One region of the Aerococcus sp. 150760013-2 genome, then DNA from elsewhere that is predicted to be linked to it. Evidence: predicted binding sites of a transcription regulator. Region 1 holds the regulator's gene; the other holds the start of a gene.
The links. The regulator Rex, encoded in region 1, represses fermentation and respiration genes when NADH is low (regulators of the CRP and FNR family bind a similar motif). The targets are predictions, from matches to a motif close to TTGTGAANTANTTCACAA.
Positions count from the first base shown of each region.

Region 2: ACUW85_RS00405 (acyl-CoA dehydrogenase family protein) is a predicted target of Rex. The motif match lies at 3,336-3,353, and genes of this name have one in related genera.

Region 1 covers NZ_JBSEYI010000003.1:31,014-38,674, forward strand. The annotation lists gene ACUW85_RS02125 (co-chaperone GroES) at 1-266, opposite strand, end outside; gene ACUW85_RS02130 (redox-sensing transcriptional repressor Rex) at 906-1,529, opposite strand; gene ACUW85_RS02135 (ABC-F family ATP-binding cassette domain-containing protein) at 1,726-3,684, shown strand; gene ACUW85_RS02140 (HpcH/HpaI aldolase family protein) at 3,759-4,571, opposite strand; gene ACUW85_RS02145 (cupin domain-containing protein) at 4,634-5,044, opposite strand; gene ACUW85_RS02150 (acetyl-CoA C-acetyltransferase) at 5,926-7,113, shown strand; gene ACUW85_RS02155 (MBL fold metallo-hydrolase) at 7,211-7,661, shown strand, end outside.
Region 2 covers NZ_JBSEYI010000001.1:78,931-86,591, reverse strand. The annotation lists gene ACUW85_RS00425 (ATP-grasp domain-containing protein) at 1-227, opposite strand, end outside; gene ACUW85_RS00420 (dicarboxylate/amino acid:cation symporter) at 224-1,462, opposite strand; gene ACUW85_RS00415 (SatD family protein) at 1,769-2,434, shown strand; gene ACUW85_RS00410 (DUF3307 domain-containing protein) at 2,418-3,149, shown strand; gene ACUW85_RS00405 (acyl-CoA dehydrogenase family protein) at 3,377-4,534, shown strand; gene ACUW85_RS00400 (electron transfer flavoprotein subunit beta/FixA family protein) at 4,531-5,325, shown strand; gene ACUW85_RS00395 (electron transfer flavoprotein subunit alpha/FixB family protein) at 5,338-6,330, shown strand; gene ACUW85_RS00390 (Crp/Fnr family transcriptional regulator) at 6,346-6,996, shown strand; gene ACUW85_RS00385 (MFS transporter) at 7,139-7,501, opposite strand; gene ACUW85_RS00380 (D-serine ammonia-lyase) at 7,597-7,661, opposite strand, start outside.

The DNA.
Region 1 (7,661 bases):
TCTACAATTGCGATAATATCGCTTTCTTTAATAATTAATAATTCTTGACCATCATATTCAAATGTTGAACCTGCATATTTTTCAAATAGAACGCGGTCGCCTTCTTTCAATTGTGATGTGAAATCTTCCGTATTCTCAGCAACTGCTTCAACAACACCTACTTGTTGTTTCTCTTTAGCAGCTGACGGTAATACGATACCTGAAACTGTTTGCTCTTTAGCCTCTTCAACTCTCACAACTGCGCGTCCGTTTAATGGTTTAATCATTTACATGTCCCTCCATTTATATAAAATATCTGTCAAACCCAAGCTAAATTACTTGGTTATTTTAGAGATTAGCACTCTCTATGTCTGACTGCTAACCTCTACATTTCTTATCTTAAAACAATCAAATATGAATTGCAAGAGAAAGATTGACTTTTTTTGACCTATTTTTCCTTATAAGTCGAAAACCTTGATTTTATGCGGAATTTAAGTTATTTTTAGTAGTTGAAGAATGTGGTAAATTTTGATAAAAGTCAAAATGTGTTATATAAGAGAGGAATGTCAGTTTTTTTATGTTAAAAGGACCAGTAATATTTTTATTACTATTCAAACTAGTATTTATTTTCCTAGCCGTTACCTTCGCCATCGGCAGTGTGGAAGGTTCTGGATGGAATTGGACAGTATACTTAGCGCTAGCTGTTGCAGCGTATGAAATAGTTGACTTGCTAAAGACGCTAAACGTACTACGCCAATTTAAATCGAAATCATAATCTTTTTAATTATTGTAATTTAGTAAAAATTGCAAAAAATTTAAGGTTTCATATGTGAAATTCAACAAACTTTCCCTGCAATTAAGTTAAAAAAAGGCCGAGACTAAAGATCTCGGCTTATTCGCTTGCTAGCGTATAGGTAGCACATATATTATGAATTTGTTGAGATGAAGTAGATTAAGGTTTGCAGTTCGTTCGTGAAGTCTACATCCTGCACCCGGATACTATCCGGTACATCTAATCTCACTGGCGTAAAGTTCAAGATGCCTTTGATACCTGCTTGTTCTAACGATGGTATCATATCTTGAGCAACTGCTTCAGGTACCGAGAGGATGACCACTTCTATATCCATTAATTTTAATTGTTGCGTCAAATCCTTCATATCATAAACAGGCACACCATTGTGGACCGTACCAATGATATCCTGATTGATATCAAAAGCAGCACCAATTCGTATGTTGTTTGACTTTTTAAAGTTATAGTTCAATAAGGCATTACCAAGATTACCTACACCAACTAATGCAACTGTTGTTAAACGATCTTGGCTTAGTGTCTTACCAAAGAAGTCTAATAAAGCATCAATATCATAGCCATACCCTCGTTTACCTAAGGCACCAAAGTATGAAAAGTCACGTCTAATCGTTGCACTTTCAACTTTCACTGCTTCACTTAATTCTGTAGAAGAAACACGTGTTTTCCCCATATTTTTAAATACACGTAGGTAACGGTGGTAGAGCGGTAATCTTTTGGCGGTTGCTTTGGGTATTTTACGCATGTTCAGTCCTCTTTCTAATTTAGAAAATAATTTCTTAAACAGTATAACAAGTTTGTGAAAATAACACAAGGGTGTTTCATTCGTGATTTTTAGTATATGTTAAATAATGCAATTTTTTATAAAATGTTTCCAGTGATTACTCAAATTTTTTTGTGGTAAAATAATAAGACTATCTAATGAAAGGATCATGCCTACTATGATCATATTACAAGGTTCAAATCTAGCTAGACGCTATGGCGTAGAAGTTATTTTTGAAAACGTACAAATGACAATCCAACACAACAGTCGCATCGCGCTAGTTGGCCGTAATGGTGCCGGTAAGTCAACATTATTGAAAATGTTGGCCAACATTCAAGCACCTGATGACGGTCAAGTTTCCTTAACTAAAGGAACAACCATCGCCTATATGGACCAACACACAGCCGTCTCTGGTGATCGAACAATTTATGAAGAAATGGTTTCCGTATTTGAACCTGTAATTAAATTAATAAAGGAATCAGAAATCGCGGCTCTTGCCTTAGCAGATGAAGAACTTATGCAAGATACAGAGGCATATGAAGTTGCGCTCAATCGCTATGACAAACTTCAAGAAGACTTGATTCGCTTTAATGCGTACGGATATGAATCTGAAATCCGCATGGTATTACACGGTTTCCAATTTTTTGACGAAGACTATAGCCGTAAGATTTCAACACTTTCTGGAGGTCAACGAACGCGTCTTGCTTTAGCGAAAATCCTACTCGAGAAGAAAGATTTACTCATTCTAGATGAGCCAACTAACCACCTAGATATCGAGACTTTGACTTGGCTTGAAAACTATCTACCAAAGTATCCTGGTGCCTTATTGATCGTATCCCATGACCGGTATTTTTTAGATGCCGTTACCAATGAGACTTATGAAATGGCGCACCAAGGTATCCATTATTATAAAGGGAATTATTCATTCTACCTGAAAGAACGGGCACAGCGTCTCACCATGCAAATGAAAGCTTACGAAAAGCAACAAGAAGAGATCGCCAAATTAGAAGACTATGTAGCACGTAATATTGTGCGCGCCTCAACGACAAAAATGGCACAGTCACGTCGTAAGCAATTAGAGAAAATGACCAAAATTGAAAAGCCATTAAACGATGAAAAATCCGCACGCATTCAGTTCTCCGTTGCTGAAAGTTCTGGGAATGATGTTTTACAAACCAATAAGTTAGCCGTCGGGTATAGTCCAGATAAAGTTTTGGCTGAACCTATCTCATTCCAGCTACGCAAACAGGAAGCAATTGCAATTGTTGGACCAAATGGTGTAGGTAAATCAACCTTACTCAAGACAATTATTAAACAAATTCCAGCTATACGCGGCACTATCGAATATGGCGCTCACTTACAGATTGGTTACTATGACCAAGAATTAGGCAATTTAAATTCAAAAAAAGATGTACTTCATGAGTTATGGGATGAACATCCATCCATGATGGAACGAGATGTTCGCACTATTCTTGGCTCCTTCTTATTTACTGGAAATGATGTGACCAAGTCTGTAGCAACACTTTCTGGTGGGGAAAAAGCCCGACTTGAATTGGCGAAACTCGCTTTGGAACATGATAATTTCCTGATTCTCGATGAACCAACCAACCATTTGGATATTGATTCTAAAGAAGTATTAGAGAATGCCTTGATCGAATATGATGGTACCCTATTATTTGTCAGCCATGATAGGTACTTCATCAACCGGATTGCTACCTCTGTTTTAGAAATTAATCCTGATGGTTCCACGCTTTATCTTGGTGACTATGATTATTATGTGGCTAAAAAAGCGTCAGAAGAAGAACGTCTTGCTTTACTAGCAGCTGAAAGCAACGATGAAAAGGTAGAAAAAACAACTACTCAACCCACCTCCGAGACGAAACAGGCTTTTCAACTATCTAAAGAGAAACAAAGAGAACAACGAAAATTACAGCGTGAAATTACCCAACATGAAGAGGTAATGGCTGATTTAGAAGGAAAAATTGAAGAAATCCAATTGGATATGACAAAACCTGAATTTCTTGATGATTTTGAGAAATTAAACGAATTAAATCAATCCCTTCAAGAAGCAGAAAAAGCCTTAGACCAAGTGATGACCGCTTGGGAAGAAGCTGCAACGAAATTAGAAAACTTATAAAAGCAAAAACAAGGTAAGCCCTTTAAAGAAAATATGGCTTACCTTGTTTTTTTATCAACTATACCAAATAGCTGTTATTTTAAAAATACCGCATCATCTACTTGGTATTTATCTCCTTCTACCCCTTTTCGAACGTCATCAATTCTTGCTTTGGTTGCTTGACGAAAGAAGGCCAAGTCGTTCAATACCGTGACGAATTGGAATCCTTGTTCAATTCGGTTGATTGCATCTTGTGCATTAGCTGTAAAGATGCCTGGAATTTTACCTGCTTCTTTACATGCTTTAAGGACTTTTTGAATATTGGCTTCAAGTTCTGGACTTGTTGATGGGTCTTCAACACCCATGGCATGCGCTAGGTCAAGACGACCGATGTACACACAGTCAATTCCTTCAACACTCACGATCTCTTCAACGTTTTCAACTGCTTCTGGGGTTTCACATTGGACGATAACCATCGATTTTTCGTCTACTTCACCCTTGTTGTAGTTTTCATAGGCACCCCAAAGTGGTCCACGCCCAATCCCTTTACCGCGGATCCCGATTGGAGGCATTTTAGTGTTTTGAATCACGAATTCCGCTTGTGCTTTGGTATTGACCATTGGAATCATCAATCCATGTAAACCGATATCCAACATTCGCCCCATCATTGGACCATCTTCGGGGTTGTAAACACGGGCATATGGGGCAGTACCGTATAATTCGGCTGCACGCACCATATCTAAGGCTGTTTCTAAGCTTGTTTGAGCATGTTCGAAGTCAATCATAGCAAAGTCGAAGCCATTGACCCCTAAAATTTCCGTATTTAACGAAGAGCTTGATGCCACAAAAGCACCGATAGCATAGCCTTTTTCAGCAATTTTTTCTTTTACAAGGTTGCGCATTTCCATTTATATCATCCTTTTCCCGTCTTTAGTCCTATTCAAGTCAGTCCTAATGTCTCTACTTTTAATTAGTCAATTATGTTAAAGCCTTGGTAGCCTTGTTCTTTCAAGAATTGGCTGTAAGCTTCGTTGTAGTCTTCACGCGCTGGGGCGAAAATATCCACATTCACCACTGTTTCTGGTGAATCGTACACATGAATATAATGTTCAACACCCTTCGGCACGACTACCCATGAGCCTGCCTTCATGCGGAACGGCTCACCGTCAACGTAATAGTCACATTCACCTTGTAATATCCAGGCGATTTGTTGGTGGTCATCATGCGTATGTGGGCGTAAGTCGTTGCCATTCTCTACTCGGTTAACTGTTACATTGACGCCGTCACCTGACATGGCGAACACGGCTTGATCGATTCCAGGGCGTAATGGACGGTAGGGAATTTCATTGATGTTTCCAAAATCTACATTTTCTAGTGCCATGATGCATTCCTCCAATATGGATACTTTTTATTAAAACTTTATGAGTTTTTTTGATTGGTGTCACCTTACCATCACATTTTATTAAAAGCAACAAGAGAAAGTATTTGCCAACGAATCCTTTTGATATTGTCCTGGGGATCTCTGGAAAAATGGTTGACCAACTTTTTCTAGCCTTCTATGAAGGAAATGACATCTTTTGGTCAAATTTAGGGGCATATTATGTCAAAATAAGCATCTTTCAAGATGTACAATTTTTGTTTTCAACTCGTTTTCAGCTGACAAAATGGTCCAGCTCACCCTCATAAAGCTCACCGTTTTCTCATTTACAAAAATATTACAATTGACCAAATCCCTTGATACATATAAGGATACCCTATGTTGATATTTCAAATATAGGATTAGATTAAAAATAAATGTGGGAAAGACTTGTTAAAATGAAAATATGATGATAATATAGCACTAACTTAAATCAAAGGAGTGAGACCAATATGGCAATGCATACAGATTTTACAAATATGACCAACACCTCTTGGTCAATGACCTCTACTGATCACCAGACACATACATCTTTATTATTATTATTAGCTAACTAGGATTGTTCCAACATATGGAAGAGTCCTATTTCTCGTGAATGCGGGCTCTTAGCTAGTAAGACTGCGGGCCGCATAAATGGTTTGCAGTCTTTTTTTGTTTCTGATGATCGGCTTTTAAGTGAATTTGATTAATATGACTCACAATATCTGGTTCCAAAAGTCAAAATTATCCGACGCTTTCCAAAATACCTTAATTACCTACAGTAATAGTTCTACTCTTGGTCTAGCGCGTATATTCTAAGCGACTTTTGTCTCACCTCAACTTAACCCTCGAAAGGAGTTTTTCAAATGCAAGATGTCGTAATCGTAGCTGCACAAAGAACCCCCATCGGATCATTCGGTGGCGTATTTAAAAATGTTTCCGCTGTTGACTTAGGTAAGGTAGCCGTTCAAGGAGCCATGGCTAAGGCCAACATTGATCCAACCCTAGTAGATGAGGTCATCTTCGGTAACGTCTTAAGCGCAGGTTTAGGTCAAAACGTTGCCCGCCAAGTTGCAGTCGCTGCCGGAATACCTGTAGAAAAACCAGCCTTCGCTGTCAACAAGGTTTGCGGTTCAGGTTTGAAAGCTGTCGCCCTTGGCGCGCAAAGTATTATGGTGGGCGAATCGGACGTCGTGGTTGCTGGCGGGACCGAAAATATGAGCCAAGCGCCTTACATTGTTGAAGATGCACGTTGGGGTATGCGAATGGGCGACCAGAAAGTGGTCGACACCATGATTAAAGACGGTTTAACCGACGCCTTCAACAACTACCATATGGGGATTACCGCAGAAAACATTGTTGAAAAATATGGATTCACTAGAGAAGATCAAGATGCCCTAGCCGCTTCCAGCCAACAAAAGGCGGAAGCTGCCATCAATAACAACAAATTCCAAGATGAAATTACACCCGTTGCCGTTCCGCAAAGACGCGGCGACGATATCCAAATCGAAGCGGATGAATATCCAAGAGCTGGTGTTACCCAAGAATCTTTAGCTAAATTAAGACCAGCCTTCAAGCGTGATGGTGGATCTGTTACAGCAGCCAACTCTTCAGATATTAACGACGGGGCTGCAGCCATCGTTTTAATGTCCAAGGAAAAAGCCGAAGCGATTGGCGCTAAACCTTTAGCTACCATTAAAGCCTTCGCAAGCGCCGGCGTTGACCCTTCAATCATGGGAACAGGTCCAATTCCAGCTACCAGAAAAGCACTGGATAAAGCCCAATTGACTATAAAAGACATCGATTTAATTGAAGCCAACGAAGCTTTTGCTGCCCAAGCCTTGTGTGTATTGCAAGATCTTGATGCAGATATGGACAAGGTCAACGTGAACGGCGGTGCCATCGCCTTGGGTCACCCGATTGGCGCATCCGGCGCCCGCATCTTAGTCACCCTGGTCCACGAAATGATCAAACGGCAGTCTACTTATGGCCTAGCTACCTTGTGTATCGGGGGTGGCCAAGGAATATCCATGATTATCGAAGGTAAATATTAATCGGCTGTGACACCAGCTAAGGGCTAAACCCCTTTTGACAATTGAAAAATGACTCGTATTTAGAAACCCAAGCATACATATAAAGGAGATTTTTATTATGATTGACACATATACTTTCCACGACATGACCCTATCTTGGTTGAACGGCGCGATGATTGGCACTGACGGCGGGACAATTTTCGGTCCTGTACCACGAGCACTTTGGGGTCGCTACTATCCATATAATGATAAAAACCAAGTGACTGAGGTTTGTGACCCGATTGTCATCCAATACCAGGGGAAAAACTACATCATTGATGCATCCTTTAACTTGGATAAATTCAATGAAAAAGGGAAACGAAATGTTGGGCTTCAACAAGAAGGTAGTATCCAAGAAGACTTTGAAACGCTTGGGATTACGCCTGAAGATATTGACGTTGTGATGATGACTCATATGCATAACGACCACGCCAGCGGTTTGACTTACTTTGAAGACGATCAATGGCAATCAACCTTCCCTAATGCTACGATTTATATCTCTGATTTCGAGTGGGATGCGGTAAGACATC
Region 2 (7,661 bases), on a different contig from region 1:
GGTAAAACTTGGCTAGTTAATTCAGGTGCATAGCGGTGGTCTCTTGTGTGTGACGAAGCAGAAATCCGGTTATAGAAAATGCCTGCTGGTGGTGTATCTTGAATGTCTACTAGCCCTGTGTCTAGAAACCAAGTGTCATAAGGAATAGACAGTTGGTCTAGTCGTTCAATTAAATGTTTTGTCCAATCATCGTTTTCGTGGATGATATATACTTTCTTGTCGGTCAAATTGTTGCGCCTTCTTTCTTTTTAATTTTAGTGAATACTGGCAATTTTGCGCCTTCTGTTTTGGCAATAATAGTCGCTGCTAAAGCATTTCCAACCACATTTAAGGCTGTTCTACCTGCATTTGCGAAGAAATCAATGGATACCAGTAAAGCAACTGCTTCAGATGGTAAGCCTAATTGGTTTGCGGTGGCAAGAAGCACGACAATGGCCCCTGATGGTACTGTAGCGATTGTTTTGGTAATAAAAGTAAGAAATACTACTAAAACGACAAAATCAGAAATTGTTAATGAAGCATCAAATATGTTCATTATAAAGGAAATAGACAAAGATACATAGATAGCTGCACCACCTAGATTTAGTGTGTAGCCTAGGCACGTTACGCCAGATGAGATCACTTTTGGGACTTTATTTTCTTCTAAACGTTCGATAAGTGAAGGTAATACAACACTTGAACCGCCTGTAATAAAGGCGATAAAGCTCAAGTCAGAAATGGATTTAAACAATGAAATATAGGATACGCCAAAACTGTACGCAATGATGGGATAGATTACTAAGGCGACTGTTAGGTATGCGACGTATAGCCAGAATAGGAAACTGAATACAGAAGAAATACCTGAAACTCCATAAGTTGCAACGTCATAGGCTAGGAATCCGAAAACCCCGATTGGAGCAAATTGAATGGCATAGTCAACCATTTTGAAGATGGCCGTTTTCCAAGAATTAAAGAAAGAGATAACTGGCTTTGCATCATCACCAATTGCGATTAGGCCTATACCGAGGAAAATAGCAAAGAAAATGATTGGCAATAAGCTACCATCAGCTAAAGTTTGAAAGATATTGCTTGGAATAATACTCAAGATGAAATCTTGTAAGTTAATCCCAGTCGCAATACCATCAAGTGATTCGGTAGAGATTTCACCAAGTGCTACATCACCCCCAACATTCACTAGTCTACCAAATACCAAGGTCAAGCCGATCAAAAAGGTGGTTACGAGGAAAAAGTAGCCAATTGCCTTAAAGATGACCTTCCCTAGTTGATTCCCACCACCGATTTCTACCACTGATAAGACAATTAATGGAAAAACGAGTGGCACGACGAGCATTTGGATGAGGTTCATAAAGAGATCTCCCAGCATACCAAAATGACTACTGATGCCTGGGAAAAAGTACCCAACGACGATACCTAAAATGGCAACTATGAGTATCTGTACCAATAAATTAGGTTTTTTAAACATACATATTCCTCCAATCATTTATCAAGACCTACTTTAGTTTGTTAGCAATAGGTCTCTAATAGCTTGTCTCGTAGTATAGCACCCAGGATTTTATAGTAAATAATCGAATATCGGTCATTATTGGTCTAAAATTGAAACACATTAATTACCGAACAGATGTGATGTAGTGCATACATTGTGAAGTATGGCGGAAATAAAGACAATTTTTATAAATTTCCTAAATAACGGATATTTTAATCGTTCAGTTTCCGTAATATTGGCAATTAAATATAATTTCCGTTATAATGGATATCAAGGAGGTGCCTCATGTCTAAAAACTATATAGCGATTATCGGTGACTTAATTGATTCAAAAAAATCAGCTAACCGAGAAAACTTACAAGAAAACTTATTAGAAAGTTTTGCTACAATTAACCAAAACTACGGTGACATCATCGCGTCAAAATTAACGATAACCTTAGGTGATGAATTTCAAGTGTTGATTAAACCTCATCACCAAGTGTTTCAAATGATAGATGACATCCAACGACTCATTCCCCACCCCATTCGCTTTGGGATTGGTTACGGGTCAATAGCCACAGAGATTGATCCTGAAGTCAGTATAGGCGCAGATGGCCCTGCATACTGGCACGCTAGAAGCGCCATTGAATCAGTCAAGCAACACGATTACAGCGGTAATTTACGTCAAGTCTTTACTGGTCTAGAGGGAAAAGATGACACCATCAATACCCTGCTCTTACTGACGGATACTATCCGGTCAAGTTGGACTAAAACCCAGCTATATGTCTTCAATGGACTTTTAGAGACGGGGATTTACCAGCAATCATTTAATCAAAAAGCACTTGCTAAAAAATTAGAATTATCACCCTCAGCTTTAAGTAAACGACTAAATTCAGCCAATATTAAAATCTATCTAGCTGGAAAAGAACAGCTGGCACGTTTCATTCAGGAGGTCGATGATACTGATTCATAATGCCATCACACTCGTATTATTAATTGCCCACTTTCTAGGTGATTACCATTTTCAAAGTGAGAAACTGTCAGAAGCCAAGAGAAAGAGTCACGCCGCTCTTGCTAAACACCTAGCTATCCATGGATTACTTTTGTTTATATCATGGTTACTCACTTGGCAGTCGAATATGATTCTCTTATTTTCAGCTGTATGGCTAGGACATATCATCATTGATTTACTGAAGGTGACCCTACAGCGGAAGTGGATATTCCAGGCAGAACAGATTCCTTATATTTATCTGATTGACCAATTGCTACATATTTCATTGATTGTCGTCTTAAGTCAGGTTGTTTTCCCGGCATCCGGTGACGTCTCCGTATCCATACCTACATTGGTCTTGAAATGGACCTTACTGACGGTATTAATAACCAAACCCGCGAACGTTACCTTTAAAGTGCTTTTCAATCAATATCAAAATTACACCGACGATACAGTTGACCAAACTGAAATAGTCACTGTTCCTGGTGCAGGCGCTATGATTGGGAATTTAGAACGAATTTTATCAGCTATATTCCTGTCATTAAATGCCCTATCTTCCATCGGCTTAATCTATACTGCGAAGTCTATTGCCCGCTTTAAACTGATTGAGGAGAACCAAGGATTCGCCGAATACTATTTAATCGGTACCTTATTTTCCATTCTATTTGTCGTCGTATCATACTTTTTTATATTTTAAGAGACATCTTACTTAGCGATTTAGGCGATTGTTAAGTAAGATGTTTTTTGTGACGCTCTTCACTTAAACTTATAAGATATATTTGGAGTCCTACAAATATATGTAAGCACTTTAATTTTAATCTTTTTTCGTCAAAAGTTTGATATTAGTCAAGGAAAACGACAATCTGACTAGCGTATACTTGGGTGGTGAAATAGTACACAATATACTGAAAGTGGTGAAAATACATGGATTTTAAATTCACTGATGAACAAGAACTACTCCGTAAGATGATTCAAAAGTTTGCGGAAAAAGAAATTGCCCCAAGATACGAAGAAATTGAAAAGGAAGGATACCAACAAGACCTAACGAATAAGATGGCGGATGTTGGTATTGTTGGGATTGCTGTCCCTGAGGCTTATGGTGGCGCTGGCTACGACTTTGTAACCCAGACTATGGTGATTGCTGAACTGGCAAAAGTTAACCCCGGTGTTGCCTTTACCCTTGAAGCCCACTGGAAAGCAATCGACCAGCTTGTCATTTATGGTAGTGAAGAAATCAAGGCCCGTTGGTTACCTAGGGCTAATCGGGAGTTATTTACCTTTGGACAGACTGAGCCAGCTAGTGGGTCTGATGCCTCTACCCAACAAACAACAGCTGTTCAGACTCCAGATGGTTGGTTATTGAACGGGAATAAGGCTTTCTTAACCAACGGTGTCAAAGCCGCATCTATGTACCTTATTTTAGCCATTACCAGTCCTGAAAAAGATACCGAACATAGTCGGACTGTCTTTATCTTAGATAATCAAAATCCTGGTTTTGAAAACGGTCGTGTTGAAGACTTTGTGGGGATGCGCGGATGTCCAGTCGGTGATATTTACTTGTCAGATGCCCTTGTACCGGATATTGACCGCTTAGGTGATATTGATCAAGGGATGGAAATTGGACACAATGCCCACCATACAGCCCGGTTTTTAATGGGTGCACTAGCGGCTGGTATTCAAGATGCCGCCTTGAAAGCTTCTATCAACTATATTCAAGAGCGTGAACTATTTGGCGGTAAGATGTCTCACCTTGATGGGATTAAATTTAGAATCTCTGATATTGCCATGGGCTTACATGCAACAAAACTAATCATCTACCAAGCTGCCTGGTTAAGAGATCAAGAAGTTGACCATAAGATGGAGACAACAACCGCTAAATTATTTGGCTCAGACCAAGCCTTGAAAGCGGCTAACCACGCTATGCAGATTTTTGGGGCTTATGGTTACTCTAAAGAATATCCAGTTGAGCACTTATGGCGTGACGCTAAGGCCTTGCAATATGCTGAAGGTGCATATGAAAAACTCCAATTAGACATCGCAAATTCAGTCTTATTTGAATCTAGAGAGGAATTTATGCTATGAAAATCGTCGTGTTTATAAAAGAAATCCCTATCAGTAACCACGTTAAAATTGACCCAGAAACGAATAACCTTATTCGGAGTGGTGTTCGCGGCCGTATTAACCCCTTTGATGAACATGCCATTGAGACTGCTGTTAAGTTAAAAGAAAAATTTGGTGGTACAGTATCTGTTGTCAGCATGGGCCCTGATTCTTTTAAATTGAGCTTGCATGAAGCCCTAGCCACGGGTTGTGACGAGGCTTATCTACTATCTTCACGTGCCTTTGCTGGGTCAGATACCTTAGCAACTGCTTATACCCTAGCTCAAGCTGTACGTAAGATTGGGAACGTGGATCTTATTTTGACAGGTTTAAAGGCAATTGATGCGGATACGGGACAAGTTGGCCCACTAATTGCTGAAGAGTTGGATCTACCACAAATCACCAACGCATCCGGTATAGTAGACCTTGATACAGTTAATCAAACCATTGATGTCAAAAGACATTTGGAAGTGGACCAAGAAGTCATCCGTGTTTCTTACCCCTTAGTTATGAGTGTTGGTGATGAAATCAATAAACCGCGGTATCTATCGCCTCTTTTGATTAAACAATCTATGCAAAAAGAGATTACGGTATGGAACGAGGGTGACCTACATTGTGACCTCGATAGAATCGGTATCAAAGGGTCCCCTACTATTGTGACTGAAAGCTTTGTGCCGGAAGAATCAGTCCGTCAGATGACCATGCTTGAAGGGTCGCCGATGGAAGCGGCCGAAGCATTGTTAGCCATTTTGTCAGACAAACATATCATCTAAGGAGGTAAGTCCATGAATCAAGGAAAATCATCAGGTATATGGGTGGTTGCTGAAATTTCAGAAGAAACCATCCACCCTTCAACGCTAGAATTATTGGGTAAAGCCCATGAAATGAGTCAAAATAGCCAAGATAGTGTAACAGCCATCCTCTTAGAAACAAGTCAAACTAATCACGCAGCAAGTCTTATTGGCCACGGCGCTGACCAGGTGTTTGTTGTGAAAAATGACTTATTCGCTGACTTTGACCCTGTATTATCAAAAACAGCTATCAAGCAATTAGCTGACGATTACCAACCAAATATTATTTTATTCGCAGCCACACTTAAAGGGAGAGCTTTAGCGCCAAGACTACAAGGTGCCCTGCAAACTGGTCTAACCGCAGACTGCCTAGACCTATCTATCAATGATAAGGGGCAGTTGCTACAGATTAAACCCTCATACGGGGACAACTTGATGTGTACAATTCTAACACCAACCCGTCGTCCACAAATGGCCACAGTACGGCCAAATGTCTTTAACACTCTCCCCTTTGACAATACCCGTCAAGGTGCTATTATAGACATAACAATTGCCTTAGAACGGCCTTATACCTACCAAGTATTGGAACGAATTCCAGGCCAACCACAAACGAATCAAATCACTGAGGCAGATAAGGTTGTTGCTGTTGGCCGCGGGATGAAGATGCAAGACAATTTAGTCTATACTGAAAAAGTAGCCGACCTACTTGGCGCAAAAGTTGGTGCTACCCGCCCCCTAGCAGAGAACGGCTGGTACACACATGACGAGCAAATAGGTCAAAGTGGGGTCACTATCCAACCGCAATTACTCTTGAATTTCGGGATTGCGGGCGCCATCCAATATACTGTCGGGATGAATCAGGCAAAATTTGTATTTTCTGTAAATAAGGACCCGAAAGCCGCTATCTTTAAAGAATCAGATGTCGGGTATGTCGGCGATGCGGTTGCTTTTGCCAAAGCTTTAGCTAAACAAGTAGAAAGTAAATAACAATGAGGTGAAAATATGTTAGCCCAGGATAAAATCAATGATCTAAGACAATTTGACCTATTCAAGGAGCTTGATTGTCAAACGCTCGAACAAATTGTCCCTTATTTTACTAAACGCTTGTACAAACGAAATGAAGTGGTCTACGCAACCAATACAGAAGCCCGCTATTTTCTCTTTGTATTAACTGGTAAAGTAAAGATCTTTAGATTATCAGAGTTGGGAAACGAACAAATCATCCGGATGATTGCACCGATGGAATTTACTGGTGAACTAGCCCTATTTGAAGGTATCCGCAAGGCGCATGCCGTAGCCATGGTAAAAAGTGAAATTTACCTGATTGAAAACCAACAATTTAAACAACTGCTGGTGGACTACCCGCAATTATCCCTTAAGATGATTGAAGCTCTGTCTCAGCGCCTACACGCTTCAGAAGAGCAATCCATGTTGTTATCTACTTGCACCGCAAAAGACCGGTTATTCAATTTCATTTGTAAGGAAGCCGAGTTGGTGAATGGCCACCAAATCTTCTATCACGAGGAAACGAAGCGGTTTTTAGCAGGATTTTTAGGCATGTCATCTGAAACACTTAGCCGGTCCCTGCATCAATTAGCTGATGAAGGCAAGATTAAAGAACGGCATAACCATCAGATTGAAGTCTTTTGTTGAGAAGTATTGAGTTAAATTCAACTTCATAAACGTCTATAAGCATCGAACCTTCACTTTAGTTGGAAAGGTTCGATGCTTTTTGCAAGTAGATACTATTCGCTACTTCAGCAGTTTGTTGTTCAGCACCTGAAACATAACCAATTTATGTTAGTAAAACATCGGCTAAGAGACCAGCAATCGCTTGACCTACTTTGCGTGTAAATGAGTAAACTGAGTAGATTGTACCATCTCTACGTGTACCACGTTTGATGTAGAAGTCATCAATAACGTCTGTTACGTAAGCGTACATTGATATAGTGTAGTAACCCATAACTATACCCGCAACGATAAGTAAGATGGCAAATACTAATGGATTTTGAATGCTTAATACGAAAGCAAGGACATAGATGAAGCCTGCACCGATTAGTGCGAATGATCCAGCTTCTTTTTTACCAAATTTTTTCGTAATTGAACTTACAAATGATGCGATTAATAAGGCACTTAAAGTCATACCTGCAGTGGCAATTGTTGCTAAAAATAGGGCAAAATAAAAAAGAGTAAGTGAGCTGTGACACTCAATTACCCTTTTCTTCTATAGTGATTTCGATTTATCGTTTCACATTATTGATTGGCTTTACCATTTTCGTAGAATAACACTTGCTCATCTGCTGGTACCATTGACCCAC